2 linked regions of the Endozoicomonas sp. GU-1 genome follow. The protein of the gene in region 1 binds, or shares a complex with, the protein of each later gene. Links are inferred from orthologs where the notes say so. Each region holds a gene or a part of one and is shown on either strand. Other genes may lie near its edges.

Evidence for each region.
Region 2: the proteins of O3276_RS20675 (region 1) and pabB are in contact, whole or in part, in a solved structure (PDB 8RP0), measured with the Escherichia coli proteins. The link is inferred for Endozoicomonas sp. GU-1 from one-to-one orthologs.

Annotation. Positions count from the first base shown.
Region 1 is NZ_CP114771.1:4,945,716-4,960,577, forward strand. The notes cover bases 1,097-4,095. They hold O3276_RS20675 (anthranilate synthase component II), read right to left. Parts: upstream 2,889-4,095; coding sequence 2,304-2,888; downstream 1,097-2,303. Other genes in these bases: trpC (indole-3-glycerol phosphate synthase TrpC), read right to left, coding at 1,097-1,212; trpD (anthranilate phosphoribosyltransferase), read right to left, coding at 1,224-2,279; trpE (anthranilate synthase component I), read right to left, coding at 2,888-4,095. Also shown: O3276_RS20655 (superoxide dismutase family protein), read left to right, coding at 1-125; O3276_RS20660 (superoxide dismutase family protein), read left to right, coding at 61-369; more of trpC, read right to left, coding at 409-1,096; more of trpE, read right to left, coding at 4,096-4,378; O3276_RS20685 (hypothetical protein), read left to right, coding at 4,921-6,264; O3276_RS20690 (HAD-IA family hydrolase), read right to left, coding at 6,283-6,552; rpe (ribulose-phosphate 3-epimerase), read right to left, coding at 6,603-7,280; O3276_RS20700 (hypothetical protein), read left to right, coding at 7,621-8,649; rplM (50S ribosomal protein L13), read left to right, coding at 8,964-9,392; rpsI (30S ribosomal protein S9), read left to right, coding at 9,405-9,797; petA (ubiquinol-cytochrome c reductase iron-sulfur subunit), read left to right, coding at 10,377-10,970; O3276_RS20720 (cytochrome b), read left to right, coding at 10,970-12,205; O3276_RS20725 (cytochrome c1), read left to right, coding at 12,205-12,975; O3276_RS20730 (DUF2058 domain-containing protein), read left to right, coding at 13,157-13,705; O3276_RS20735 (RidA family protein), read right to left, coding at 13,790-14,167; O3276_RS20740 (secondary thiamine-phosphate synthase enzyme YjbQ), read left to right, coding at 14,593-14,862. UniProt on the Escherichia coli protein: Part of a heterodimeric complex that catalyzes the two-step biosynthesis of 4-amino-4-deoxychorismate (ADC), a precursor of p-aminobenzoate (PABA) and tetrahydrofolate.
Region 2 is NZ_CP114771.1:919,347-934,199, forward strand. Bases 4,540-7,529 are described here. They hold pabB (aminodeoxychorismate synthase component I), read left to right. Parts: upstream 4,540-5,324; coding sequence 5,325-6,734; downstream 6,735-7,529. Other genes in these bases: O3276_RS03540 (isocitrate lyase/PEP mutase family protein), read right to left, coding at 4,540-4,662; O3276_RS03550 (alpha/beta fold hydrolase), read right to left, coding at 6,738-7,487. Also shown: Fe/S-dependent 2-methylisocitrate dehydratase AcnD, read right to left, coding at 1-2,435; prpC (bifunctional 2-methylcitrate synthase/citrate synthase), read right to left, coding at 2,531-3,670; more of O3276_RS03540, read right to left, coding at 3,823-4,539; bifunctional phosphoserine phosphatase/homoserine phosphotransferase ThrH, read right to left, coding at 7,606-8,208; O3276_RS03560 (hypothetical protein), read left to right, coding at 8,377-8,655; HTH-type transcriptional regulator CysB, read right to left, coding at 8,677-9,651; O3276_RS03570 (sulfite exporter TauE/SafE family protein), read left to right, coding at 9,865-10,635; O3276_RS03575 (3-deoxy-7-phosphoheptulonate synthase), read left to right, coding at 10,845-11,915; O3276_RS03580 (hypothetical protein), read right to left, coding at 11,944-12,339; transcription elongation factor GreB, read right to left, coding at 12,497-12,985; Fe-S biogenesis protein NfuA, read right to left, coding at 13,076-13,657; O3276_RS03595 (Rossmann-fold NAD(P)-binding domain-containing protein), read left to right, coding at 13,830-14,645; O3276_RS03600 (hypothetical protein), read left to right, coding at 14,690-14,853. UniProt on the Escherichia coli protein: Part of a heterodimeric complex that catalyzes the two-step biosynthesis of 4-amino-4-deoxychorismate (ADC), a precursor of p-aminobenzoate (PABA) and tetrahydrofolate.

The sequences.
Region 1 (14,862 bases):
GGGTCAGATTACAGCCGACTCTGCATGATCTGTCGCCCGGTAAACATGGCTTTCATGTTCATGAAAATCCCTCCTGTGAGCCCGGAGAAAGGGGGGCAGAGCGTTGCTGCCCTGGCCGCAGGTGATCACTATGACCCCAATGGCACCGGCCACCACGAGGGGCCTGACGGTCACGGGCATTTGGGGGATTTGCCGGTATTAATGGTGGATGAATATGGGAAGGCGATGAGCCCGGTTGTAGCACCTCGACTGTCACTCTCTGAACTGAAGGGGCGTTCACTGGTGATTCATGCTGGTTCCGATAACTATTCTGACAACCCTCCCCTGGGTGGCGGTGGTGCCAGAATAGCCTGTGGGGTTATTCAATAGTTGGCCAAGATTGGCCGACCCTCTCAGGGCGGCCTTTGATCATAAATAACTGCCAAATAATCTGCTGAGCGCTTCTCCCGGATCTTCCTGACGCATAAAAGCCTCTCCCACCAGAAAGCTGTTCACATTGTGCCGGACCATGGATTCCACATCCTGCTTTGTGTGTATACCACTTTCCGTAACCACCAGCCGACCATCGGGAATCCGGTTCAGCAACTCAAAGGTATTATCCAGACTCACTTCAAATGTATGCAGATTGCGATTGTTGATACCAAGAATAGCGCCCGGCAATGGCAGCGCTCTTTCCAGCTCATCGGCCCCGTGCACCTCGACCAGAACGTCCATTCCAAGGGATTGTGCCAGCGCATTAAATTCACTGAGCTGTTGGTCAGACAGTGCGGAGACGATCAACAGGATACAGTCAGCACCGATCATCCGGGCTTCGTATATCTGATACGGGTCGACCATAAAGTCTTTACGTAGCACAGGCAGAGAGCAGGCATCTCGAGCAGCCTGTAAAAAGCGATCACTCCCCTGAAAAAAATCCTGGTCCGTCAACACGGACAGGCAGCTGGCTCCGGAGCGTTCGTAGCTTCTGGCGATGTCAGCGGGCTCGAAGTGTTCCCGAATAACCCCTTTGCTGGGAGAGGCTTTTTTGATTTCCGCAATGATAGCGGCCTGTTGCTTTTCCACCCGTAACAGCAGGTTTCGGGCGAACCCCCGTGTTGGGGTGTTTTCTTCGGCCAGCGTTTTCACTTTATCAAGCGGCCTGGTATTGCGGCGCTCAGAAACTTCTTCATGCTTCCGGGCAATGATTTTATTCAGAATCGTCGGTAGCAACATGAATGGGATCCTCACACTGACCAGGTGGCTGCTTCAGCAGAAAAAACGCGGGTGAAGCTGGCCAGCTCTTTCATTTTCTCCAGCGCCAGGCCGCTATCGATAGCGTCCCGGGCCATCAGAATACCTTCCTCAAGGCCACCGGCAACTCCCGAAAGATAGATGGCAGCACCAGCATTCAGGGTGATCATGCTGGCGGCTTTTTCAGCGTATTTTCCTTCCTGCTTACCGAGGGCGTCTTTGATCAGCGCCAGTGATTCATCACTGTCTTTTACATCCAGCCCGATCAGGCTTTGGGAGTTGATATTGAAATCTTCCGGTGTCAGGGTGTATTCGCGGATGTTGCCATCCTTCAGCTCAGCAACGTGAGTGGCACTGGCAATACTGATTTCATCCAGTCCATCGACGGAGTGCACCACCATAACATGCTCATTGCCCAGTTCACGCAGTACTTCCGCCAGAGGACGGCATAGCTCCCGGTTAAAGACACCAATCAGCAGATTTTTTACGTTAGCCGGGTTGGACATCGGCCCAAGAATATTAAACAGAGTACGAATGCCCAGCGCCCGGCGCACTCCGACCACATTTTTCATGGCTGAGTGGTGGGCTGGTGCAAACATAAAGCCGACCCCCACCTCAGTAATGCAGCGGGCCACCTGATCAGGGCTGATATCCAGGTTGACGCCAGCCTGCTCCAGAAGATCGGCGCTGCCACTTGCGCTGGAAACCCCTCGGTTACCGTGTTTTGCCACTTTGGCACCGGCAGCCGCACAGACAAATGCCGACGCTGTCGAGACGTTGAACAGGTGGGCTCCATCCCCGCCGGTACCGACAATATCCACCAGGTGCTCAGTGTTAACCTCAACCCGGGTAGCCAGCTGTCGCATAACCATGGCCGCCCCGGTGATCTCTTCAATGCTCTCGCTTTTCATCCGCATGCCCGTCAGAAAAGCCGCAATCTGGCTGTCACTGCACTGGCCTGTCATGATCTGTTGCATGACCTCGACCATTTCATCCCGGCTCAGGTCAAGATGTTGTACGACCCGGTTGATGGCTTCTTTTATCTGCATGTCTTCATTCCCTTAGCTCAATGGTTATATGGACTGTTTGAGAAAATTGGCCAGAAGGTCGTGTCCCTGTTCGGTCATAATGGACTCCGGATGAAACTGCACGCCCTCAACGGGCAGTTCTCTGTGGCGAACGCCCATGATCTCGTCATTGCTGCCGTCGGCAAACTGCGTCCATGCGGTGACCTCAAGACAATCAGGAAGACTCTCTTTATCAATCACCAGTGAGTGGTAACGGGTTGTGGTGACCGGGTTGGCCAGTCCCTGAAACACCCCGAAATCCTGATGGAAGACCGGGGAAACTTTCCCGTGCATCACCTGTCGGGCACGAACAATCCTGCCGCCATACACCTGGCCAATGCTCTGATGGCCAAGACAGACTCCCAGGATCGGAACCTTACCCTGAAAATGTCGTATAACATCCATGGATATGCCAGCTTCGTTTGGCGTGCACGGGCCAGGAGAAATAACGATATGGTCTGGCTTTAACTTTTCGATGTCATCAATGGTGATGTGATCGTTCCTGTGGACATCGACAGTAGCCCCCAGTTCCGAGAAGTATTGAACCAGGTTAAAGGTGAATGAGTCGTAGTTGTCGATCATTAACAGCATCAGTGTTTCATCCCTTTAATGAATCCGGTTTGGGCCATGGCTACCGCACGAAACATTGCACGCCCTTTATTCATGGTTTCTTGCCATTCCAGGTCCGGGCTGGAGTCAGCAACAATACCGGCACCGGCCTGAATATGGAGCTGCCGGTCTTTGATAACCGCGGTTCTGATGGCAATAGCGGTGTCCATATTGCCGTTCCAGGCCAGGTAGCCCACTGCGCCGCCATAGACTCCCCGTTTGACCGGCTCCATTTCATCGATGATTTCCATGGCCCGTACTTTGGGTGCCCCACTTAACGTCCCTGCGGGTAGCGTAGCTTTTAGTACATCCAGGGCATCCAGTCCACTTTTCAGTTCGCCCGTCACATGGGAGACAATGTGCATAACGTGGGAGTAGCGCTCGATGACCATCTTGTCCGTCAGCTTTACTGAGCCTGTGGTTGCTACACGTCCAACGTCGTTTCTTCCCAGGTCGATCAGCATCAGGTGTTCTGCCAGCTCTTTGGGGTCATTGAGCAGCTCCTGTTCGAGCGCTTTATCCTTCTCTTCGGTATCACCGCGTTTTCGGGTGCCGGCAATGGGCCTTACGGTCACCTCGCCATCTTCCAGCCGGGCCAGAATTTCAGGAGAAGAGCCCACTACATGAAAATCCCCCAGATCCATGTAGTACATGTAGGGGGAAGGGTTGGTGCTTCGCAGAGCCCGGTAAAGATTCAGCGGTGAACTGTCATAGGGAATGGACATTCTCTGGGAGAGAACCACCTGCATTGCGTCGCCTGCCAGAATGTAATCCCGAATAGCGCCAACGGAATCTTTGAAGGCTTCTTCGCCAAACCCTGATTGAAAATCATCTTCACAGGCGGGGTTCAGAGAGGCCTGGACCGGAGGTTGAATGTGGCTGGTTTGCAGCTGGCGCACAAGGTTGTCCAGGCGGAATTGTGCTTTTTCCAGTGCGGCTGGCTGGTCAGGGTTGGCATGGGTGATCAGGATCAGTTTGCCACTGAGGTTGTCGAATACTACTAGTTCATCAGACACCATTAACAGGATGTCCGGTGTATGCAGTTCGTCCTTCGGGGCGCTCTGTGCCAGTTTGGGCTCAATGTAGCGAATCGTATCGTAACCAAAATAACCCACCAGGCCGCCGGTGAATCTGGGCAGTTCCGGCAACTCCGGCACTTGATAACGTTGCTGGAATGCCTTGATAAACGCCAGTGGGTCGCTGGTGGTGTGTTCTTCGACAATCTGGCCATCGGTTTCGATCTGAATACGATCGCCGTTGACCCGTAGCAAGGTGCGGCAGGGCAGGCCAATCATCGAGTAGCGGCCCCACTTTTCACCGCCCTCCACGGACTCCAGCAGGTAGGAGTAGCGGCCATTGGCAAGCTTGAGATAGGTGGTTAACGGTGTGTCCAGGTCTGCCAGAATCTCTCGTACAACGGGAATGCGGTTGTATCCTTCTCTGGTCAGACGCGCAAACGCTTCAGGCATCATAGCAGCTCTCTCGAATAAGCTAACAGGATTATTGATTGAAATTATCTATGTTTGGCAACAACCATGTTGCCGTTGGGCTAAGTGAAATTGGCAGGCCTATGGCCAGCACCAGGAGGTGAAAAGGAGGGGCATTGAAGTCAGGAAAGCGCCGAAACAGGTGTTTTGGTAGCTGCATCTGATGTGAAAACGCTTTTGGTGAAGACTGTCTCGGTTTCGACAGTCTCGGTTTCGACAGAGTTTCACTGCAAACTCCCTGCGCACTGCTAAGTTATTTCGGTGCTTCTCACTATATTGTGATTGAAAATGGTATATGAATGCTCTGACTATTACAAACCGAAGAATTGCCCTGCTTGTTGTCCCGGGTTGTGATGCTCTCCGCTCTCCCGTATCCGAGGGAATAAAGGACAGGGTTTATGGCAATTATGTTTAATGATGCAGTGTGCTGCAGTTGTCTGTTATTGATTCTGATCAGTTTATTAGTACATCCACTTAATGAATGGGGTACCTTCTTGAAGTGGTTGAGACTATGCAGGGAAATTCACATGATAGAAAATTCCAGTTACACCCGGGGGCTGAATCAGGCTCAAGGCTTGATGCAAAGCGATCTCCATAATCCAAGAGCAATACCGGGTCAACGTACACATGAAGGTTGCTGGTCGTCAACGACCAGGAAAAAAATCACTGGTTACCTTGTTAGCCGACCTTTGGTTTATATCTGCAATAAAACATTGTCAATTTATTTGAAAATCGCACTATGCAGGCAAGGGGGAATTGATAGTTCAGAAAAATTATTGAGTTCGGAGGAGACAGAAAAGGTAAATATGTTTCTGAGTGAGTTGCATGCTCGTGCCAGCGAGCTGATCCAGAAACTCGATCTTAACGACGTGAGACAAGAGGTTAAACAGTCTTTCATAGATCTTGATCTGATGGATTTGAGAGGTGAGTGGACTCAGGAAATATTCGAGATAATCAGTAACAACTTATCGGATGATATTTCGCAGGAAACGATAGAAAGGGAAATCAGTGAGGTTTTCAAGAATATCAAATCAAATGATTATTTGATGCATGCGATTCATAACATCATTAATGTCAGTGAAACGACCGAAGGCATGCTCGAAAAGGGCAAAAATGAAATTATTCATGAACTGGAATCGGTACTGCCATTTGCTCTGGCGCTCAATTTACTGACCAAAGCACAAATTCAAAATACCGAAGTATTGGAAGTGTGTGTTCATTTGTGGAAAAAAAAGCGAAATGAAATGAGGAGGGCTAACAGAGGGCTGGGTTTCAAAAAAGTGATTAAGCTCATCTCCGTTGAGCAGCCTATTGTGAAGATGTTGAAAAGTCGAACGAAACGAGATTATCCTCATTCGCAGGGGCGTTGTGTTTTGCCCTTTAATATCATTGAAGCGACCGCCTTTGAGACAGTCAGAGGCCGTCACGAAAATGCCTGTGCAGGCTTGACCCTGGCCCAGCATTATCCGGGAAAATACACCCAACGTGCTTCTGAGTTGGATGAGCAGGGGCAGCAACCCCTGTTCAATTATCCGATGCCAAAGCAGTGGAGTGATCTCTACACAACCTGGAATATGAATTTTTGCGTCAACAGCAAAGAGCGACCCGAAATGCTGAGTAAGTTGTTGATGCCTGCGGTGAGTAGTTATCAGGATAAGCCCAGGACCTATATATCGTGTAGATCATATGCGTTATATACCGCGCTTAACTATCTGTTTTTCAGAGCTGAGAAGTCGAATCCGGTACCCAGGCTGTCAACGGTTGCGAAGCAGGCGTGGGGGCACAGCAATCGGGTTTGTTCACGTCTTTACCAGCGTGAGGTAACTTCGGAGGCCGCTGTTTGGGAAAATGGAATGGCACCGACTGCATGACACCATTCCCGAACCTGGTTAAGCCTTCGTTGGGAGAAGTGTGGTTAATGACGCAATCCCCAGGTCAGGCTTGGCCCACTCAATAGGTTCACCATGATTATATCCATAAGGTAAGCCAATCACCCGGACACCCGCTACTCTGGCTGCACGAATATCATTAACAGAGTCACCAATCATCAGCGACTTTCCGGTGGGACAATTAAACCTCTGCATGGCATGCAGCAGAGGCATGGGGTGAGGTTTTTCTTCAGGGAGGCTTTCTACCAGCGTGCCATCCAGGTCGTACATGACCTGGCCAGGTTGTTCAGAAATGGATGGCCGCTGGATGTTGTCATGGTTTATAAAGCCACGACTTCAGCCAGCTCGGAGCGCATTTGTGTCACGACATCCTGATAGTTGTCAGCACCAAAAATGGCGGAGCCGGCAACAAAGGTATCCGCACCGGCCTCGGCAATCTGGCGGATATTACTGGCCGACACACCACCATCTACCTGAAGACGGATATTCAGCCCACTATCATCAATCAGCTTGCGAACCCTGCACAGTTTTTTCAGGGTTGAGGGAATAAACTTCTGACCGCCAAAGCCGGGATTGACCGACATCAACAGGATCATATCCAGCTTGTCCATCACATACTCAAGCCCATCGGGGGATGTTGCCGGATTGAGTACCAGCCCAGCCTGGCAGCCACCTTCGCGAATCAGTTGTAAGCTGCGATCAATATGTTCAGAGGCTTCCGGATGGAAAGTGATCATGCTGGCACCGGCTTCAATAAAATCACCGATGATACGATCGACAGGGCTCACCATCAGGTGAACATCGATGGGCGCAGTGACGTCATGCTTTCTCAGTGCCTTGCAGACCATCGGACCCAGGGTGAGGTTCGGGACGTAGTGGTTGTCCATAACATCAAAGTGAATCCAGTCCGCTCCGGCGGCCAGAACATGATCGACCTCTTCACCCAGGCGGGCAAAATCTGCGGAAAGAATGCTTGGGGCAATAATATAGTCGCGCATGGTTATCCTGATCTGCTTGTGTATGATTTTTGGCGATTGTAGCGGGTTGTCAGGGCTCTGTCAGGTGCAACCGGCTCTGACACATCGCAGGGATAGACCGGCCATTTCAGGCTGAGACCGTAGCGTAATGCCTGCACAATTATTCACAATGGTTGACATCGTCTATGCTTTTACGCCACGCACTGTGCTGACTGAGCACCCCGTTATCTTCTGGTCAACGGTCAATCGACTGGAGGAGGGACCGCCTCGAAAAAGGTTAAGGTTCATTTGATTGGCAGCATTGTTGGTGAGGCTTGTGGTAAAAATAAAGACGATTTTTTCAAGCGCTTTGGTGTGGGGAATGAGGCGATATGGTTGTATCGCACTGATTATCACCGGCCAGGCAATGGCAACTTATCAGGGCCAGTCTGACGACGTTGTGGCTTCAGACTATGTGGGCTCTGTGGAATTGAGGGATATCTTCGGTGTTAAGGGGAATTTGAAATATACCGTGGGGTGCCAGCAGGGGGTTGCCGAGTCCTGTCGAATAATGATTTCAGTCCCGTCAGAGGCGGAAGAGATTGATCAAATGGAGGAAGTGGAGGATAGAGCTTTTGGTTATGTCAATTACCTCTCTTACCTTAAACGAACCGGGCAACCGTTGTTGGTGGACTATGAGGAAATATTGACTGAATCCGCATCAGAGGTTTCGGGTTACAAGGTGCGATTTACCACGGAAAGTAAGGTCAGGCGGTTGGTAAAAAAAATTGATTCAAGGACAATGCCCGCCCCTTTGCAGAAAAACCCGTTGTTACTTTTTTTAATTCTGGCAACCCATCAGTCAGCCCTTGATTTGATGCTGTCCCCGGAAAGAACGCTTTATATTATGAGCCTGGAGTGGATGGATCTTAAGTCACTGTACATCAGTAGCGCAGGGCGAGGGGGGATTTATGGTTATCGATATTACAAATTTCCCAAGGATAATGAGCTTTTTCTCGATCTTGGCGGGCCTTTCAGTATAAACGGCCTCTCAGAAGGTGTCGGGTTCAGTTTTGCTGATAATGACAGAACTCAGCCTCCTGTGAGAATGGTGACCGGGTATCATGGGGATCAGAAAAACGGTTTTGTTAACAGGGTATCTTTTATCGTCACTTACGCTGCCCTCGCCGGTGGTTTTGGTGTGAGTTTATGGAGTCGAAGCATTATTGGCTTCCTGCTGAACTCCCTGTTACTGGCTGTTGAAGTCCGAACCAGTGGCGCTTCCTCAGAGCTTGAGAGGCTCGGCAGAAGGTTGCTTCCGCAAGGTCTTCAGTTTAACCCGGACTTTCAGGGGCGGCATATTTTAAAAGTCCTCAGGGCTTCTGAAGGCGATTTGCAGGTTGCTCGTTAGTCATGTGGCCGCGTTATGCAAATTAATAATGCAAAACCATGGGCTGGCAAAAATATCCGGTCAGCTGTTCCCTGGATGTGCTGTCACAGAAGGCAAGTATGGTGGTTCCGGGTTTTTAACAGAGATCCGGTTCGCAGGGGGCTTTATTTCCTCTTGCCAAACGGTATAATACCGCTCCCGTTTCCCGATTGAGCGCCCAATGTTTTGAACAGGCCGGTATTGCTGATCTGGGGCTATTAGCCTGGCTCTTGCCCAGCAGGGAACGGCCATGTAGGAACAGGTATCGCGTCAGCGATATCATAGAGGCGAATTTAATGAAAACTTTTAGTGCTAAGCCAGAAACCGTAAAACGTGACTGGTTCGTAGTTGATGCCGAAGGCAAAACGCTGGGTCGTCTGGCAACAGAAATCGCTCTGCGTCTGCGCGGCAAGCATAAGCCAGAGTACACTCCTCATGTGGACACTGGCGACTACATCGTGGTAGTAAACGCCGAGAAAGTACGTGTTACCGGACGTAAGTCTACTGACAAGATGTACCACCGCCACACCGGTTACATCGGCGGCCTGAAGTCCATCAGCTTTGACAAGCTGATCGACCACAAGCCTGAGCTGGTAATCGAAACGGCTGTTAAGGGGATGCTGCCCAAGAATTCTCTGGGTCGTGCCATGTACAGCAAGCTGAAGGTTTATGCCGGAAGCGAGCATCCACATGCTGCTCAGCAGCCTCAGCAACTGGAAATTTAATCAGGGGTGGTTATGTCTGTAACTCAATACTACGGAACTGGACGTCGTAAGTCCTCAACCGCACGTGTTTTCCTGAGAGCTGGTTCTGGCAGTATCACTGTCAATGGCCGTTCCCTGGACGAATACTTCGGCCGTGAAACTGCTCGAATGGTAGTTCGTCAGCCTCTGGAACTGACTGAGCTGACTGAAAAGTTCGACATCAAGATCACTGTATCTGGTGGCGGCGGTTCTGGTCAGGCTGGTGCTATCCGTCATGGTATCACCCGCGCGCTGATGCAGTACGATGAGACTCTGCGCTCTCCTCTGCGTAAAGCTGGCTACGTTACCCGTGACGCTCGTGAAGTTGAGCGTAAGAAAGTGGGTCTGCGTAAAGCCCGTAAGCGTCCACAGTTCTCCAAGCGCTGATATTGTGCTCAGACAACCTGCCGGTTTTTCCGGCTGGTTGCCTGGATTACTGGAAAACTTCCCTTTGTGCCTCTTTCGGGAGAGCGTATCGGGAGGTTTTTTTATGCCTGAAACTTTTATTAAAAAAACCTGTGCCCTGTTTTGGGCATTTTTTTTATGCGTTAAAACCAGTATCATTACGCACTGCCGCTTATGTGGGTAAGTATAATGCGAGGCGGCTTTATTGTTGGGGGTTGATTTCAGCTGTCAGGTTGTTATTTGAGGTGCGGGGGTTCTGCGAGAGAGCTTTTGAGTCTTTGTCCTTTCCGGGTTAACAAAAGCCCTGTTTCAGAAGCAAATCTGTTATCATGTCTGGTGTCCTTTGTTTGAACTTGTGACGAATGGACTGTGATGGGTGTTATCCTGCCAATAATAAAGTTCGGGGTTCAAAAACGGAAAGCCGGTTTACTGATCGATTGTACGTTTTACAGAGTTCCTCGCTGGAGGTTTGCGGAGACTCTCGGACAGGCTTCCTAGTTATCACACCCATGAACAAAAAGAAGTCATTGGGCATTCAGCCCGGATGGGGAGAGTAGGTTAATGAGTGACAACGGCATAAACAAAGGCCGGCGCCGCTTTCTCGTGGCAGCGACTTCGGTGGTGGGGGCTGCCGGTGCTGTAGGGGTCGCTACGCCTTTTCTGAAGTCGTGGAACCCGAGTGCAAAAGCTAAGGCTGCCGGTGCACCGGTAAAAGTCAATTTAAGCAAGCTGGAACCCGGGCAACAGGTTGTCTATGAATGGCGGGGTAAACCAGTCTTTGTGCTGCGACGTACCAAAGATATGCTTAATGAACTGCCATCACAGGATGGGCGTTTGCGCGACCCGAAATCAGAAAGCTCAGAGCAGCCTGAGTATGCCACCAATCCGTACCGTTCACGGACGGAAGATGTTCTTGTTCTGGTCGGTTTGTGTACCCACCTTGGGTGTTCTCCAAAATATCTGCCGGAAGTCAAACCCATGGAGTTTGATGCCAACTGGAAGGGGGGGTATTTCTGCCCCTGTCATGGTTCGCGGTTCGATCTGGCCGGTCGGGTGTATAAAGGAGTTCCTGCCCCAACGAATCTGGTCGTGCCACCTTACTCCTTTGAAGGCGATGATATTCTGATTATCGGTAAAGATGAGGAGAATGCGTGATGGGAAATAAAATAATGGCCTGGGTTGATGCCCGACTTCCCGTCACCCAGGCGTGGGAGAAGCATCTCAGCAAATATTATGCGCCCAAAAACTTCAACTTCTGGTATTTCTTTGGTTCTCTGGCCCTGCTGGTTCTGGTTAACCAGCTCCTGACGGGCATCTGGCTGACCATGAGTTATGTGCCCAGCGCTGAAGCCGCTTTTGCTTCTGTTGAGTACATCATGCGGGATGTGGAATATGGCTGGTTAATCCGCTATATGCACTCTACCGGCGCATCCATGTTCTTTGTGGTTATTTATTGCCACATGTTTCGTGGTCTTCTCTACGGGTCCTACAAGGCACCACGGGAGTTGATCTGGATCTTTGGTATGGCCATCTACCTGGCGCTGATGGGTGAGGCCTTTATGGGGTACCTGTTGCCCTGGGGGCAGATGTCCTATTGGGGGGCGCAGGTAATTATTTCCCTGTTTGGCGCTATTCCGGTGATTGGTCCGGATCTTCAGCAGTGGATTCGTGGTGACTTCCTGATTTCCGGTATTACCCTGAACCGCTTCTTTGCGCTGCATGTCATTGCGCTGCCGATCGTTATTCTTGGTCTGGTGGTTTTGCACATTCTGGCATTGCATGAAGTGGGCTCAAACAATCCGGACGGTATAGATATCAAGAAGAACAAAGGACCCGATGGTGTGCCCCTGGATGGTATCGCTTTCCACCCCTACTACACCGTTAAGGATATTGTCGGGGTTGTGGTCTTCCTGTTTGTGTTCTGTGGCATTATTTTCTTCTTCCCGGAGATGGGCGGGTTCTTCCTTGAGCATGCCAACTTTGAACCGGCCAACGGCCTGAAGACGCCCGAGCATATTGCACCAGTCTGGTACTTTGGCGCGTTCTACTCCATCCTCAGGGCGATTACCTTTGATATCGGGCCAATCGACTCCAAGCTGGGTGGGGTTATCGCCATGGGGGGCGCGATTGCCATTCTCTTTGTTCTGCCCTGGCTGGATCGCAGCCCGGTCAGATCGTGGCGTTACAAGGGCATGATCAGCAGAACCAGCATTGTGGTTTTTGCCTTTGTCTTTATTTTGCTGACCTGGCTCGGAACGCAACCGGCAACTGAGACTTATACACTCATTGCCCAGATCTGTACGCTGATTTACTTTGCGTTCTTCCTGTTGATGCCTTTCTACACACGATGGGAGAAGACCAAACCTGTACCTGAGAGGGTGACCGGCTAATGAAAAGAATAATACTGACCATTAAGTTGTTTCTGGTTTCGGTGCTGTTTTCATCGTTGGCGGCAGCAGCCGGTGGGGGATACCCTCTTGATGAAGCCAATCTGGACCCTTCTGACAAAGCTTCGCTGCAGCGGGGGGCGAAGTATTACCAGAACTACTGTGCAGGTTGTCATGCGACCCAGTATCAGCGCTATGAGCGGGTAGCGGATGACCTTGGCATTCCCCATGACCTGATGATGGAGCACCTGGTATTCGATAAGTCTGCCAAGATCGGTGATCTGATGCATAACAGCATGGACCCGGACGAAGCGAAGGTCTGGTTTGGTGCTACACCTCCGGACCTGACACTGGTGTCCCGCGTTAAAGGTGGGCCTGACTGGCTTTATACCTACCTCCGGACCTTCTACGAAGACCCAAGCCGCCCTTATGGGGTAAATAACAAGGTCTTCCCGGATGTTGGTATGCCCCATGTGCTTCTGGGGCTTCAGGGAGTACAGATCGACAATTGCGGTGATACAGACCCAACGGCCCGTGACCCGCTGACCGGAGACAAGATCTGTGGCCTGACGGTTGATCCGGAGCGTAAGGGGAGTATGACGCCCAGCGAATACGATCAAATGGCCTATGATTTGACCAACTTCCTGGCTTACTCTGCGGAGCCAATGCAAGAACAGCGTAAGCAGCTGGGTATTTATGTATACCTGTTCCTGGCGCTGTTCTTCGTGTTTGCCTATCTGCTCAAACGGGAATTCTGGAAGGATGTCCACTAAGCAATAGTCGCCGTTATCGGCTCTCTGAACCAACAAGCCCACAAAGGAATGTTCTTCTTTGTGGGCTTTGTGCTTTTTATGGTTATCAAAAAGCCGACAATGACAGGCTTCATCTCTGGCTGTCAGTAGAAGGGCTTGCTAAGATTCCAGTTTTTTGAATCCCCCTCTGGTATTTAAGACGATGAGTAAATCACTTCGTGACCAGCTGATGAAAGCTGGCCTTGCGACAAAACAACAGGCATTACAGGCCAAAACCAGTAATAAGAAAAAGAAACAGCAGGCTGCCCGCTCTGGTGATATGACCGATCAGGAAAAGCGCCGTATTGAGCTGGAGAAAGAGAGGCAGGCTCAGGCTGAGAAAGATCGTGAGCTGAATCGACAGCTTGAAGATGAACGTCAGCGTAAGGCCTTGGACGCACAGGTTCGTCAACTGATTGAGACTAATGCATTGTCCCGTAATGGGGGCGAAGCAGAATATAAGTTTGTTTATGAAAACAAAATCAAGAAAATTTATGTGACTGATGAACAGTTAACCAGGTTGGAAAGGGGCTTGCTGGCCCTGGCGATACTGGGCGACGATTTTCTGGTCATCCCTGCGCCGGTGGCCAGTAAGATTGCAGAGCGAAAGCCAGAAGCGATTGTCATGCAGAATAATAAGTCTGGCGATCTGACCGAGGAAGAAGAAGACTGGTATGCGGATTATCAGATTCCGGATGACCTGATGTGGTAACGGGGGCCACCCCCCCGTTCAATGAATGTGTTCTCAAGATGTTACTTAATGAATGAGAACCATTGTTGGCTGCTCTGGCAACGGTTAGTCAACCGTTGCCAGGGCTTCAATTTCTACCTTCACATCTTTTGGCAGACGGGCAACTTCAACTAGGCTGCGGGCAGGGAAAGGTACTTTGAAATACTGTTTGTAGACTTCGTTAATATTGCTGAACTCATCCATATCGCGAACGAATACGGTGACTTTTTTCACCCGGTTCATGCCGCTGCCGGCCGCTTCTAATACTGCTTTCAGGTTTTTCAGGCACTGATGAGCCTGCTGTTTGGTGTCTTCAGACACTTCTCCGGTTTCCGGATCGATTGGCAGTTGGCCAGATGTGAAAACCAGGTTACCAAAGCGCATACCCTGAGAGTATGGGCCGATAGCCGGAGGAGCGTCAGGGGTTTCGATCACTTTGTCCATGATGATTAAGCCGCTTTGTTTAAGGGAAAGGGACGAGATTTTAGAGATGTCGCGTGTGTTTGTCATCGGTTCAAAGTGAATTTAGGGGTTTATTTTTGACCGGTTTCCCAAAGATCATGACCGCCATGTTTACTCTTCAGGTGTCGTTTTTTGGCAGGTATGCTTTGTGTAGAACTTGATGGCAAGGGGGAAACTCAGCCGAAAAGCCTCGTCTTCAAAACTTCTCTCCATATAGTGTTTTTTAAATTCTGAAAGCTTAATCTGGACTTATATAAACAGCCATGGGTAGGTAGCCCGGTTTCCGGATTATGAACATCGCGACAAATTGCAAAACTGTCACATTTTTATCGTAAAGTGACATCATGGATACGGATCCTTTGATGACTGACGGATTGTTATCGGCACCTTTGAGCGAGGGTTAAATCATGTGGTTTCAGAAACAGGTTCAGCTGCGTCCCTACCGGAGGGGGTTTCATGTGGTTACGGCCGAAATTATTGGTCAGTTACCGGAGCTGGAGAATTATAAGACAGGGCTTTGTCATATCTTTTTACAGCATACTTCTGCTTCACTGACACTCAATGAGCATGCCGACCCCAATGTCCGTCATGATATGGAAGCCTTCAGCAATCATTATATCCCTGAAAATGAAGAGTATTTTCTCCATGTGATAGAAGGCAGTGATGATATGCCGGCC
Region 2 (14,853 bases), 4.0 Mb from region 1 along the record:
CGCTCACCGATAACATCGTAGGTTTCGCTGCCATCAAGCCCTAAGGTCTTGCGGGTTGTGCCAGCCTTGAATTCCAGGGGCAGCACACCCATACCCACCAGGTTGGTCCGGTGGATACGCTCGAACCCTTCTGCCACAATGGCCTCCACACCGGCAAGCCGAACCCCTTTGGCAGCCCAGTCACGGGATGATCCCTGCCCATAATCCGCACCGGCAACAATAATCAGCGACTGGCGACGCTCCATATAGGTCTCGATGGCTTCCCACATCCGTGTTTCTGTGCCTTCGGGCTCAATTCTGGCCAAAGAGCCCTGCCTGACTTCGCCATTAGCATCCAGACACATTTCATTGAGCAGCTTTGGGTTGGCAAAGGTGGCTCGTTGCGCCGTCAGATGGTCACCCCGGTGGGTGGCATAGGAGTTAAAGTCTTCTTCCGGCAGCCCCATTTTCGCCAGATATTCCCCCGCCGCACTGCTGGCAAGAATCGCATTGGAAGGCGACAGGTGATCGGTGGTGATGTTATCGCCCAGAATCGCCAGAGGGCGCAAGCCTTTCAGGGTGCGCTCACCAGCCAGAGCCCCTTCCCAATAGGGAGGACGGCGAATGTAGGTACTCATGGAACGCCAGTGGTAGAGAGGACTTTCGGCCTGCTCCGCCTTGCCCAGATCAAACATGGGAATATAAACCTGGTTAAACTGCTCTGGTTTTACGGATTCAGCAACAATTGCGTCAATCTCTTCATCGCTGGGCCAGATGTCTTTCAAAGTGATGGGATTGCCATCCTGATCAGTACCCAATGCACCCTTTTCAATATCAAAGCGCACCGTACCGGCAATCGCATAAGCCACCACCAACGGTGGCGAGGCAAGGAAAGCCTGCCTGGCGTAGGGATGAATCCGTCCATCAAAGTTACGGTTGCCAGAGAGAACAGCCGTTGCATAAAGATCCCGATCTATGACTTCCTGCTGAATCTCCGGATCAAGAGCCCCACTCATACCGTTACAGGTGGTACAGGCGTAGGCGACAATGCCAAAGCCCAGTTTCTCCATTTCAGAAAGAAGACCTGCGTCCTCAAGATAGAGCCTGGCGACTTTAGAGCCCGGAGCGAATGAAGACTTCACCCAGGGTTTCCGCACCAGCCCGAGCTCGTTAGCTTTTCGGGCCACCAAACCGGCGGCAACCACATTACGGGGATTACTGGTATTGGTACAGCTGGTGATAGCCGCAATGATGATGGCACCATCGGGCATTAAGCCTTCTTGCTCATCTTCTTTTTTATAAGGCCCTGCAACGCCACGACTTGCCAGCTCAGAGGTCGGCAAACGACGGTGTGGGTTGGATGGCCCGGCCATATTCCGGCAAACCGCAGAGAGATCAAAGGTCAGCACCCGCTCATAGTCGGCGGTTTTCAGATCATCAGCCCACAGTCCGGTAGTTTTGGCGTAATTCTCCACCAGGGCCACCTGTTCAGGCTCCCGGCCGGTCAACTTAAGATAATCAATGGTCTGTTCATCGATATAGAACATCCCGGCGGAAGCACCAAACTCCGGGGTCATATTGGCAATGGTGGCACGATCACCAATGGTAAGATTGGCAGCCCCTTCGCCAAAAAACTCCAGGTAAGATGAAACCACACGCTCATTTCTCAGGAATTCAGTCAGGGCCAACACGATGTCGGTGGCGGTAATACCCGGCTGTCGGTGCCCTGTCAGCTCAACACCGACAATATCAGGAAGGCGCATCATGGAAGGACGGCCCAGCATCACCGTTTCCGCTTCCAGGCCACCAACACCAATGGCGATAACGCCAAGGGCATCGACATGGGGCGTATGACTGTCGGTACCGACACAGGTATCCGGATAGGCGACACCATCACGGGCCTGGATAACCGGAGACATTTTCTCCAGGTTGATCTGATGCATGATGCCATTACCCGCGGGAATCACATCGACATTCTCAAAGGCGGTTTTGCTCCACTCGATAAAGTGGAAACGGTCTTCATTGCGACGATCTTCTATAGCCCGGTTCTTTGCCAATGCCTCCGGATCAAAACCGCCATATTCAACGGCCAGCGAGTGGTCAACAATCAACTGGGTTGGCACCACCGGGTTAACCCTGGCAGGATCACCGCCCTGCCCGGCAATGGCGTCTCGCAATCCGGCAAGATCCACCAGGGCGGTCTGGCCAAGAATGTCATGGCAGACAACCCGGGCCGGATACCAGGGGAAGTCCAGGTCACGCTTACGCTCAATGATCTGCTTCAGGGAGTCAGTCAGAGTAGCCGGATTACAGCGGCGAACCAGCTGCTCGGCCAGTACTCTGGAGGTATAGGGTAAGGTGTTATAGGTGCCCGGCTGAATCGCTTCCACGGCTGCACGGGTATCATAATAGTCCAGCTGGGTGCCGGGTAAGGGTTTACGAAAATCAGTGTTCATACGTCGAACGTCCACCGGGCAAATAATTTATTGTTATAAACTACGCAGACCACAAAGAACACAAAGACAGCTTTTTTCTCTGGTGGTCTTTGTGGTTAATCGCGGTCTTCAATAGCGACCCATTCTGCGCTTTCCGGTCCGGTATAGTCGGCAGATGGTCGGATAATGCGGTTGTTAGCACGCTGCTCCATAACGTGAGCGGTCCAGCCAGCCACCCGCGAACAAACAAAGATCGGAGTAAACAACTTGGTAGGAATGCCCATAAAGTTGTAGGCCGAAGCGTGGAAGAAGTCAGCATTACAGAACAATTTCTTCTCCCGCCACATAACCGCCTCAACACGCTCGGAAACGGCATAAAGGTACTGATCACCCACCTGTTCAGACAACTTCCGCGACCACTGTTTGATGATGGCATTACGGGGATCAGACTCACGATAAATGGCATGGCCAAAGCCCATAATCTTATCCTTGCGGGCCAGCATACCCATGATCTTCTCTTCGGCCTCCTCAGGTGAGCGCCAGTTCTCGATCATTGCCATAGCTGCTTCGTTAGCGCCACCGTGGAGAGGACCACGCAGTGAACCGATGGCACCGGTCACACAGCTGTGAATATCAGAAAGGGTGGAAGCACAAACACGACCGGTAAAGGTTGAAGCATTGAACTCATGCTCGGCATAAAGCACCAGGGAAGCGTGTATGACCTGCACATGGAGTGGCTCAGGCTTTTTGTTATGCAGAGTCCAGAGAAACTGCTCAGCGATGGAGTCAGCATCGGTATCAACATCGACCCGAACACCGTTATGGCTGAAGTTGTACCAGTAGTTGATCATGCCGGGGAAAATGGCCAGCATGCGGTCAATATGATCGTTCTGCTGTGAGAAATCCTGTTCGGTTTCCAGGTTACCCAGCATTGAACAACCGGTACGCATTACATCCATTGGGTGAGCATCTGCGGGAATCTGTTCGAGTACCGTTTTCAGAGCATCGGGCAGAGAGCGAAGCCCTTTCAGCCTGGTTTTGTAGGCGTCCAGTTCAGCCTGGTTTGGCAGTTTGCCATAAAGCAGAAGATAAGCGACTTCTTCAAACTGGGCATTGTCGGCCAGCTCTTTGATATCGTAACCACGGTAAGTGAGGCCCGAACCGGTTTTGCCAACGGTGCAGAGCGCGGTTTCACCGGCTGACTGACCACGCAAACCGGCACCGCTTAATTTTTTTTCCCCAGAGTTCGTCGACATAGTACTTCTCCGTTTTTTTATTTCGTGCACTTGCTGATTATCATGGCACCAGAAGGTACCGGTTATTATTGTTATTGCCTGAAAAAAGACTTCCCTCAAATTGACGATAAAACTGCCGGGCATCGGTTAATCACGCCTTAGCAGCTGACAATTTATGGGTTCAGGAACTCCCTGGTTTTCACCAGCTGTTCACGCTCCTGGAAGGTCATCATGCCGTCGGCGATAGCGCCACTGTTACCGTCACGCCTGATCACCTGCAGTACTTCCCGCATCGCGGTCACAGCAGCCCGCTGCAGGTCAGAAGGAATAATGATCAGCTGATAGCCCATCGCTTTCAGGTCTTCAGTAGGTACCAGCGGTGTTTTACCGCTATAGAACATATTAATCAGCTTGGGACCGGGAGCCTGTTTGGCAATGTCTTCAATCTGCCCAATGGTTTGTGGTGCCTCAACAAACAGCATATCCGCCCCTGCTTCGACATAAGCCCTGGCACGATCCAAAGCATCGTCAAAACCGGTAACGGCAATGGCATCGGTACGGGCAATCACGGTGACATCGCCGGCATACTTCCTGGCCACCGAGACTTTCTTACACATCTCGTCTACAGATACCAGAGACTTGCCGTCCAGATGCCCGCAGCGCTTGGGAAACTCCTGGTCTTCCAGATGAAAAGCACTGACGCCCGCATTGGCAAAAAGCTCCACGGTGCGTTTGACATTCACCTCGTTGCCAAAACCGGTATCCGCATCGGCAATGACTGGCAGAGAGGTGGCTGCCACAATCTGACGAACCCGGTCAACCACTTCCGTCAGTGTCAGCAGACCAATATCAGGCACACCGGTACTGCGGGCAATGGCACCACCACTGGCGTATAGCGCTGAGAAACCGGCTTCTTCACCGAGCCGGGCCGAAATACCATCGTAAACCCCGGGAGCGGTGACAATGCCCTGCTCAGCGATCAACCGACTCAAGGCATTATTCTTTTGATTCATGGCGTTACCTCTGGTTCTTAATTCTTGATATATAGAGTGTTAACAGCAGCATTATCCATGTTGCGGACCCTGTCGACGTCATAAACACCATAGAGCATGGTTGCCAATATTTTAAACCGAGATATTTATACCGAACTTTACTCAGCACTTCTACCTGCATTGAAAACAACATATAACTAAATCAGTGACATATAGATCAAAATGGCTTATTCAAAAAACATCTCAGAAAAGCTGCATTGTGTTGAGCTAAAAGGCTAGGCTTGTTACGCAGAGGAGTTTTTAACTCACTCTGCCTCTTGACGTTTGGTAACAGTGAATTTGGTAACAGTGAAAAGAGTCAGGCTGAGAACTGTTTGAATGCCTGACCTTTGCTCCCTGTCAATCGCACGGGACCGAATTTAACTCTAATAAATCCTAAGGAGTCATATCTTGGAAACGACGACAAGAAGTGCACCTTACACATACAACCACTGTACCTAAAAACGGTACTAGTTGAGATACTATCGTACGGTTTTACGTGCAGTTGTTGACAGGGAAGTTATATAGCTACCACCATTCCAACAACCGATGATTAGCACTTGATGGCTGGTTCATGGATTGCAGGTGATGGCATAGTGCCCCGGCACCAGTTAAAATGCCGACTGTTTTGTTCGGACACCTGTATGAAGACGCTGACAATTCTGGAACTGGAATATAAAGACGATACCAGTCTCTACTTTGAACATTTTATTCACCTCCCTTATCCATGTTTTCTGGATAGCTCGGTATTCGATGGAATGCAGGCAGTCTATAAAGATCATTCCAGCCGTTATGACATTATGACCGCAGCTCCAGAAATGCACTTCACCTTCACCCCGGAAGGTGATTTGATGATTGAAGATCTTATTCAACAAAAAACAGAAACTGTTTCTGGAGCTGAACCTTTTGCGCCATTGCCAAAACGGCTTAATGCCATGAGCAAAGTCGACAATGCCGGATTGCCTTTTGTTGGAGGCATGGTTGGTTATTGGGGATATGAACTGTGTGAACACCTTGAGCCGGACCGAATAGCCCATCGAGACAGTTCAACACCGCTGATGTCCGTCGGGCTCTATCAGTGGGCGCTGATCTGTGATCATAAGGAACGACGAGCCTGTCTGGTGTTTCATCCTGATATACCCGAATCATTGAAAACTGAAATTCTGCAAGCTATTGACCATAAAGTCAGGAAGTCAGACCGCTCACCATTCAAACTGCTCGACAGATTCACCCCGACACAAACCCCGGCTGAATACCAGTGCGCATTTCAGCAAATTCAGGACTATATTGTGGCGGGAGATTGCTATGAGGTGAATCTTACCCAGCGGTTTACTGCGCCCTATAGCGGCGATTCCTGGGAAGCATTTAAAAAGCTCAGAACCGTCACCAAAGCGCCCTACTCTGCGTTTATTGCACGCCCTGATCTGAGCATTCTCAGCCATTCTCCGGAGCAGTTTATCCGACTGAAAAACGGTCATGTTGCCACCAAGCCCATCAAGGGTACCCGTCCCAGGGGCCGTTCTCCTGAAGAAGACCGAGCCATTGCTGAAGAGCTACAACATAGCCAGAAGGATCAATCGGAAAACCTGATGATTGTCGATCTGCTGAGAAACGATCTTGGTAAGGTCTGCAAGACAGGTACCGTGTCAGTACCCCGATTATTTGCCCTGGAAAGTTATGCCAACGTGCATCACCTGGTCAGTACTGTGAAGGGCCAACTGATGGACGATTATGATGCATTTGACCTGCTGGGAAGCACATTCCCCGGTGGTTCGATTACCGGAGCGCCAAAAATACGATCCATGGAGATTATCAGGGAGCTGGAACCGGTAGCCCGCACTGTTTACTGTGGCTCCATCGGCTATATCAGCTGTGATGGTAATATGGATACCAGCATCACCATACGGACGATTCTGGCAAAAGATGGCGAATTGCACTGCTGGGGAGGTGGGGCGATTGTTGCTGACTCTGACTGTGAATCGGAATACCAGGAGTCCATTACTAAAGTAAAAAATCTGATGAGTAAGTTAGAAACCTGCTTACAAAAACATTGATCTTCACAGGCCACATGGCAGTGGCCTTGCCAATAATAATTGCCACTGCTCAGTCCAACCCGATTGATGATCTGCATTGACTCTCTCTACATTTATGCAGGAAGTATCTTCAAATGCTTCAAGATAATGCTGGCTGACCTGAACCGGGACTACCGAATCCCTGGCTCCCAAAAAGTGAATTTGTGCTATCGACGATAATTGAGCACTAAAATCGACCGGATTCAGTGCCGCAGGCATTTCGGATACACCATGGTGACGGTTTAAAAACTCAGGAGAGAGGTTGCCCGCTACCGTACGAACACTTGCAACATCATTTCTATGTGCGGCGATTAACAGAGCCAACGCTCCACCACCAGAATAACCGACCAATTCCAGCTTTTCATACTGCCCACTCTCTTTAAGAGATTCCACAGCAGTATTGATGACTTTGAGTACTTTCGGGCTGTAACGTTTGAAAGTCCATACCTGCCTGCTGCAATTTTCATTCATAACGTACTGGCAGGGCTGGGCAATATAAGCAAGATCAGGTGATTTATCCTGTAGCATCAAATGATGAACAAGCCTGTTAACCGGAGTTGGATCCATTGACGGACGATTGGACCTTAACCAGGCACGACCATCCCCTTCAATATAAATTCTAAGGGTTCGAGTGACTGATTTTTCCGGTGCCCAGGTATAAATTGGCCAGTAAGCCTGATCATAAACAACAACACTTAATGACTGCCGCAAGTCCCCGGAATTCACTTCAGGCATACTTTGCTGACTGGCACATCCTGCGATCAAACAGAGCCAGAACCACATTGTTATTTTTATTACCGTTATTTTATTCATTGAGGCAATAACTGACGCACAGAACTGTGCGCTCCTTGCCTCAACCCCGTGCCGCAAGCAAAGCTGTGCGCAGATCATCGTAGTTGGTGATGGAGGGATATTGGGAAAACTCCGCAATCACGTTATCGGGTGCCTTGAACAGAAAACCGGCATCTGCTTCAGAGAGCATGGTGGTGTCATTGTAGGAGTCACCCGCAGCAAGAACCCGGTAATTGAGGCTTTTCAGTGCTTTTACCGATGCACGTTTCGGGTCTTTCTGTCTTAACTTATAGCCGGTTACCTTCCCTGATTCTGCTACCTCCAGGCGATGGCAGAACAGTGTCGGACGACCCAGCTGAACCATAAATGGGTCGGCAAACTCATAAAAAGTATCCGACAGGATAATTAACTGGAATTCACTGCGCAGCCAGTTGACAAAATCCACAGCGCCTTCCAGCGGCTTCATGCCGGAAATCACTGCCTGAATTTCATTCAACCCGAGTTTATGTTTATCCAGTATGGATAAGCGCATGGTCATCAGCTCATCGTAATCGGGAATATCACGTGTCGTTGCCCTGAGTTCATCAATACCGGTATGGGTAGCAAATTCAATCCAGATTTCCGGAATCAGTACACCTTCAAGGTCAAGACAGACGACATCCATTGGTTATTCTCTCTTTGATGGTTAGACTTATTGCGGCCTGACAGGCTGGTTGAGAATATAGCATAAACACCTATAAATATAGATATTGATTCTATTATCAACTAAATAACCGCTGCTACAATAAACAACCATCGGCAAATGAAAACCATCCCCCGGGAGAACTGGATTATGAAAATCACCATGGTCAAAAAGATAATGGCCGATGGCAACCTCTGCAAAAAATGCCAGGAAGTGCAGGAAAGACTGGAGAGTTCAGGTCATATCAATCGCATTGATCAATTTGTCACCGCCGTTGATGGCGACCCGGACAGCACAGGTGCTTTACTGGCAAATTTGTACCAGGTAGATAAAGCACCTTTTTTCATTGTTGAAGAAGAAGGCAGTGAGCCAGCGATTTACACCATCTATTTTAAGCTGGTAAAGGAAGTACTGGAAAAAGCGGCTTGAACCAAGCCGCTTATAAGGTAGTTACTGGTTTGGTAGCTGAACATGTGAAAAGAGCTCATCCACTTCCGCCTTGTTATGACGAAGGATTGCTTCCTGAACTACATCTTTGGTCAGGTGAGGGGCAAACTCTTCAATAAAGTCGTACATAAATCCACGCAGGAAAGTACCACGCCGGAACCCGATCTTGGTAATGCTTGGCTCAAACAGGTGATCAGCATTCAGGGGTACAAGGTCTGAATCCAGTTCGGGATCGTAGGCCATTTTGGCAATGATCCCGACGCCCAGCCCAAGGCGCACATAGGTTTTGATCACGTCAGCGTCGGTGGCAGTAAACACTACCCTGGGTGACAACCCTTCATTCATAAAGGCTTCATCCAGCTTGGAGCGACCTGTAAATCCGAAAACATAGGTGACCAGGGCATACCGGGCAATATCTTTCAGGCTCAATTCAGATACCTGGGTCAGAGGATGATCCCTGGGTACAAGAATACAGCGATTCCAGCGATAGCATGGCATCATCACCAGGTCATTGAACAGATCCAGTGCTTCCGTTGCGATAGCAAAGTCAACGGAACCGTCTGCTGCCATTTCGGCAATTTGGATGGGTGTGCCCTGATGCATGTGAAGGGCAACATCGGGATACTGACCAATAAACTGCCGGATAATGCCCGGCAAGGCATAGCGAGCCTGCGTGTGGGTTGTGGCAATGGACAGACTGCCCTTTCGCTCGTCACTGAATTCCTGGGCAACCTGCTTGATCGACTCAACTTTTCTAAGGATCTCACCGGCTGTATCAATGATTTTCTCACCGGCCGGGGTAATACGGGTGAGATGCTTGCCACTTCGGGCAAAAACCTCAACGCCAAGTTCATCTTCCAAAAGCCGGATTTGTTTGCTTATACCGGGCTGAGAAGTGTATAGACTCTGCGCTGTAGCTGATACGTTGAGATCGTGGTGGGCGACCTCCCAGATATAGCGCAGTTGTTGCAGCTTCATTGATGGCCTCCGGTCGGGCAGGTTGTGCTGACAAAAATGAATAGATTGAAACAGGATCCGTTAGTTCTATAAAGCATAAAAGAATGACATTAAATTCTTTTCCAGAATACAAGCCAGTCAATATAGTTACCAGCGAATCATCAATTTTTAGTCAATATTTTCAAACATCGCCTTGGCTAGTTATAACTTTAGACCATAGATTTTGGGATGCTTATGGATTTTTTAACATATATTGCCACCGGTGCCGGCGTTGGTTTTGCGGTTGGCCTGACAGGTATCGGCGGTGGTTCATTGATGACACCACTGCTGTTAATGTTTGGCTTTCCGGCTCATATCGCCATTGGAACGGATCTGATGTATGCAGCCATTACCAAGTCAACCGGAGTCATTGTCCATCATCGTCAGAAAAGTATTGACTGGACACTGGTCAAAACGCTCTGTGCTGGCAGTCTTCCTGCCACAGTCCTGACAATTGTGCTGCTCAAGTTTTTTTTTGACAGAAGCGCTGATTATAGCCCGATCCTTACATTATGCCTTGGGATAATGTTAACCCTCACTGCGCTGTCGCTATTTATGAGTCCTTTTTTGAAAAGAAGACAGCTCTCTCGTGTCTCGATGATTCCAAAGAAATATCAGACACCTTTAACATTTATTGCCGGTATCTTCCTCGGGGTTCTGGTCACACTTTCATCGGTGGGGGCCGGGGCACTGGGCACTGCCGCTATTGTTCTGCTCTATCCGCTGCTGAAACCCGTCAAGGTAGTGGGTAGCGACCTGGCTCATGCGGTACCGTTAACGTTGCTTGCAGGCTTTGGCCATATCTGGCTGGGTAATGTCGATTTTGTGCTGTTAGGCAGCCTTTTGATTGGCTCTATCCCTGCTATTTATGTAGGAACCCGTGTCGGCATGAAGCTACCGGATACCTTCATGCGCATCATATTGGCCATTATTTTGCTCGGACTGGGCCTGAAATACCTTTTTTAACCCTATCCAGGGTTGCAGGCCTGTGTCAGTTTGAATAAAGTGGAAATCCCTCACCAGGCCACTTGAAAACCCATAGTTACCAGGGCTTTATACAGGGTGAGGTGACTATCTGGCAGTATGGGTGCCATATTTTCATCTGGCATCAGGGGCGTCAGGCCACTGATCAGGAGATTTTAAACCAGTCTTATTAAAAAAACGGGACCGCGCACATGGCTGTATTACCCATTGAAGACCTTAATATTCAATCTCAGGAAATTCTGTTGAGTCCGGAACGCCTTAAGGCTGTGATTCCGATGACTGAGGCAGCAGCAAAAACGGTTTCTGAAAGCCGTGAAGTCATCAGGGATATTCTCGATGGCAAAGACCATCGCCTGTTTGTCGTCATAGGCCCCTGCTCAATCCACGATGTTGCCGCGGCGAAAGATTATGCCCAACGGCTGAAAGCCCTCAGTGAAGAGCTGAAGGACACATTGTATCTGGTGATGCGCGTCTATTTTGAAAAGCCAAGAACCACGGTGGGCTGGAAAGGCCTGATCAATGACCCGCATTTGAATGACTCATTTAAAATTGAAGAAGGCCTGCATATCGGACGCCGCCTGTTAATGGATGTTGCCGAAATGGGCATTCCTGCCTCTACAGAAGCACTGGACCCGATTTCGCCTCAATATCTTCAGGACCTGGTTGCCTGGTCTGCAATAGGGGCCAGAACCACTGAGTCGCAGACTCACCGCGAAATGGCCAGCGGCCTGTCCTCGGCCGTTGGCTTTAAAAATGGCACCGATGGCGGATTGGAAGTCGCGATCAATGCCCTGCAGTCTGTTTCCAGTCCACACCGTTTTCTCGGGCTGAATGGCCAGGGGCAAGTGGCTGTTACCCATACCAAAGGTAATCCCTATGGCCACATTGTTCTGCGTGGGGGTAACGGCAAGCCGAACTACGACTCTGTCAGTGTTGCACTGTGTGAAAAGGCGCTTGAAAAAGCCGGCATCAAGCCAAATATCATGGTGGATTGTTCCCACGCCAACTCCAATAAGGACCCGGCCCTGCAACCACTGGTTATGGAGAATGTGACCAACCAGATCATTGAAGGCAATCAATCCATTGTCGGTCTGATGGTGGAAAGCAATATTGGCTGGGGCAATCAGAAGATGACTGATAACCTGAACGATCTGCAATACGGTGTTTCTATTACTGATGCCTGTATTGACTGGAAAACCACAGAGAAGACTCTACGCAGCATCAGGGATAAATTGAAGGATGTTCTGCCGGGTCGTCGCTAGTGCAGCAACTGGCAGATCTGATTTTTACTCACATAAACAGCTCGATTTGCTCGGGCTGTTCTTCTATTGAGGTGATCATTTTACCCTCTTCAACCTGAACAGGCTCAACCACACCCGGAAGCGATAACTGGGTATCCGGTGGTGTAAAGATCTCCATCGTCTGCTTTTTGCCATAACTGACTTTACGTTCCACCGGCATATTGCTGATTCTTCGATCAAGAATCGCTGAGCAGATCATACAGACAGTGGATAGATGCCCATTAACCAGCACCTCGTAGCGACAGTCACTGTTCAGGACTTCGGTACAAAGCGTACGGTCACTTCTTGACTCAATATCCAGATTTGCCTCAACCAGATGGCGCACAGCACTGCCGTCTTCGGTGACAAAAAAATTGGATAAAATGGCCTGTTTATAACGCTTCACAGTTCCGTCGGACTACCGGGTGAGTAAATGAGCTTGGGATTTCAAAAAGGCGGGGAAAGATACACCATTATTTCAGAGAGTTATACCGGTATCTTTACCCTTTTCTCAACAGGCGGTAAAAATACCATTAATAAAACGTGAAAAACCATAGCTTTACCTATTCAACATCAGAAAAAGGCTGATATTGTATTTTATTGATCAACCAGATCTTGCGTCCACCCGGTGCATTGACCACAACTTCATCGTCTACCTGACGCCCAACCATTGCCCTGGCCATGGGGGAATCGATGGTAATGTGGTTGTTTTTCACATCTATCTCATCGGCACCCACGATACGACAATGGAGTATTTCACCTTCTTCGCTCTCCAGCTCAACCCAGGCACCGAAAAAAGCCTTGCCTTCCTGCTCTGGCGAATAATCGACAACCTTCAGGATTTCAAGCCGCTTGGTCAGATAGCGTATGCGTCGGTCAATTTCCCGGAGCTGTCGCTTGCCCTCTTTATATTCCGCATTCTCACTGCGGTCCCCAAGCGCTGCGGCCTCAGAAACAGCCTGCGTGACTTCAGGGCGCTTAATTCGCCACAGATACTGAAGCTCCTGCTCAAGATTTTCCTTTCCGGCACGGGTAATAAGGGGAGACTTCATAGAGTAGCACCGAACACCAACGGTAAAATTGAAACAACATTGAAAAAACGGAGAAAGGAAGTGGATGCCACCTCCCTTTATTGATCTGCTTTATTTATAAAAAGCATTCTCAGTATTACTGTGATCCGTCACATCACGAACGCCTTTCAGCTCCGGAATACGCTCCATCAGCGTTTTTTCAACACCATCCTTGAGGGTCATATCGACCGCAGCGCAGCCCTGGCAACCACCGCCAAACTGCAGAACAGCAATACCATCATCCAGTTCCACCAGGGATACCACGCCACCGTGGGAAGCCAGCCCGGGATTCACTTCCATTTGCAGGAAGTAGTTGATCTTCATATCCAGAGGGCTGTCTTCATTAACGTTGGGCATCTTGGCGTTGGGTGCCTTGATGGTCAGCTGACCACCCAGCTTGTCTTCGGCAAAATCAACCACCGCTTCTTCAAGAAATGGCTCACTGGTGCCTTCAACATGGCAGTTGAAATACTCAAGCTCCAGCGTCAGATCACCCTCTTTCTCTTCCCCCGGCTTGCAATAGGCCAGGCAGGTTTCCGCATGGGGCGTGCCGGGGTTGCTGACAAACAGGCGTACACCAATCCCCTCAACCCCCTGTTTTTCTAATAATTGGGCAAGATACTTCTGTGCGGCTTCAGTGAATGTAATGTTCAACGCAACACTTCCTCTATTAACTTCATGGCTATTCTATGTCATTGGGGCGCTTCAGAGAATCCCTACCTGACAACTCGGTTATTCAAAACGGTTTCATTTATGGGAACAATCGGGGAGAATAGTTCGCATTTGCAATTCATCGTCCTTTTCCTCGACAAGCAAGAGACCGATAATGAAAGAAACCATCAGCATTCTGGGTTGTGGCTGGCTGGGCATGCCATTGGGCGAACAACTGGTGAAAGATGGCTATCCAGTCAAGGGATCAACCACCCGGGAGGAAAAGCTGGAAGCTATTTCTGCGGTTGGCATGAAGCCTTATATTATCGGTCTTTCACCAGAGCCTGAGGGTGATATTGACTCGTTTCTGGATACCGATATTCTCTTTATCAATATTCCACCCGGAAAAGGCGATGGCCTACCCCACTTTTACCTTCGCCAGATGGAGGCACTGCTTAACCGCATAGAGCAGTCCCGGGTTAAAAAAATTATTCTGATCAGTGCCACCTCCGTTTACCCGCAAAATAACGTTGAAGTAACGGAAGACGATGCCATTCGTATTGAGTCCCCCTTCTCTGATACTGCCTGGCTGGATATTGAGCAGCTGTTCACGGACCATGACGACCTGAAAACCACGGTGCTTCGCTTCTCAGGCCTTATTGGCGGTGAATATCAGCCAGGGCGATACTTTTCCGGCAAAGAGCTGGGCGGCGCTGATGATCCGGTGAATATGATACACCGGGAAGACTGCCTGCAAATCATCGGGCAGATTATTGCTAAAAATCTGTTTGGGGAAGTCTTTAACGCCTCAGCGGATGAGCACCCTACCCGTCGTCAACTCTATACCCGGTCCTGCGAAATCATGGGCATTGAGCCGCCCGTTTTTATTGACAAACCCATGCCCTATCGCCTGGTGAATTGCGATAAATTGAAAAAAGCGCTGAACTATCAGTTTGTTTATCCAGACCCATTAACAGCATTGTCTGACTAGATCTACGTCGAATATTTAATTGGCATGGTATATTCCTTGAGCGGATGGAATATACCAAAAACCATTTAGATGAGTGTGAGCCAATGAACCCTTTTTCCTTAGATCCTGGCCCAGCGCCCACTTCCTTCAGAACCAGCAACACCAAAACCGTTGATCAAAGTTCATGTTTTGGCAACCGCCATGTTATTCCCGGTTCAGGTTCCAATGA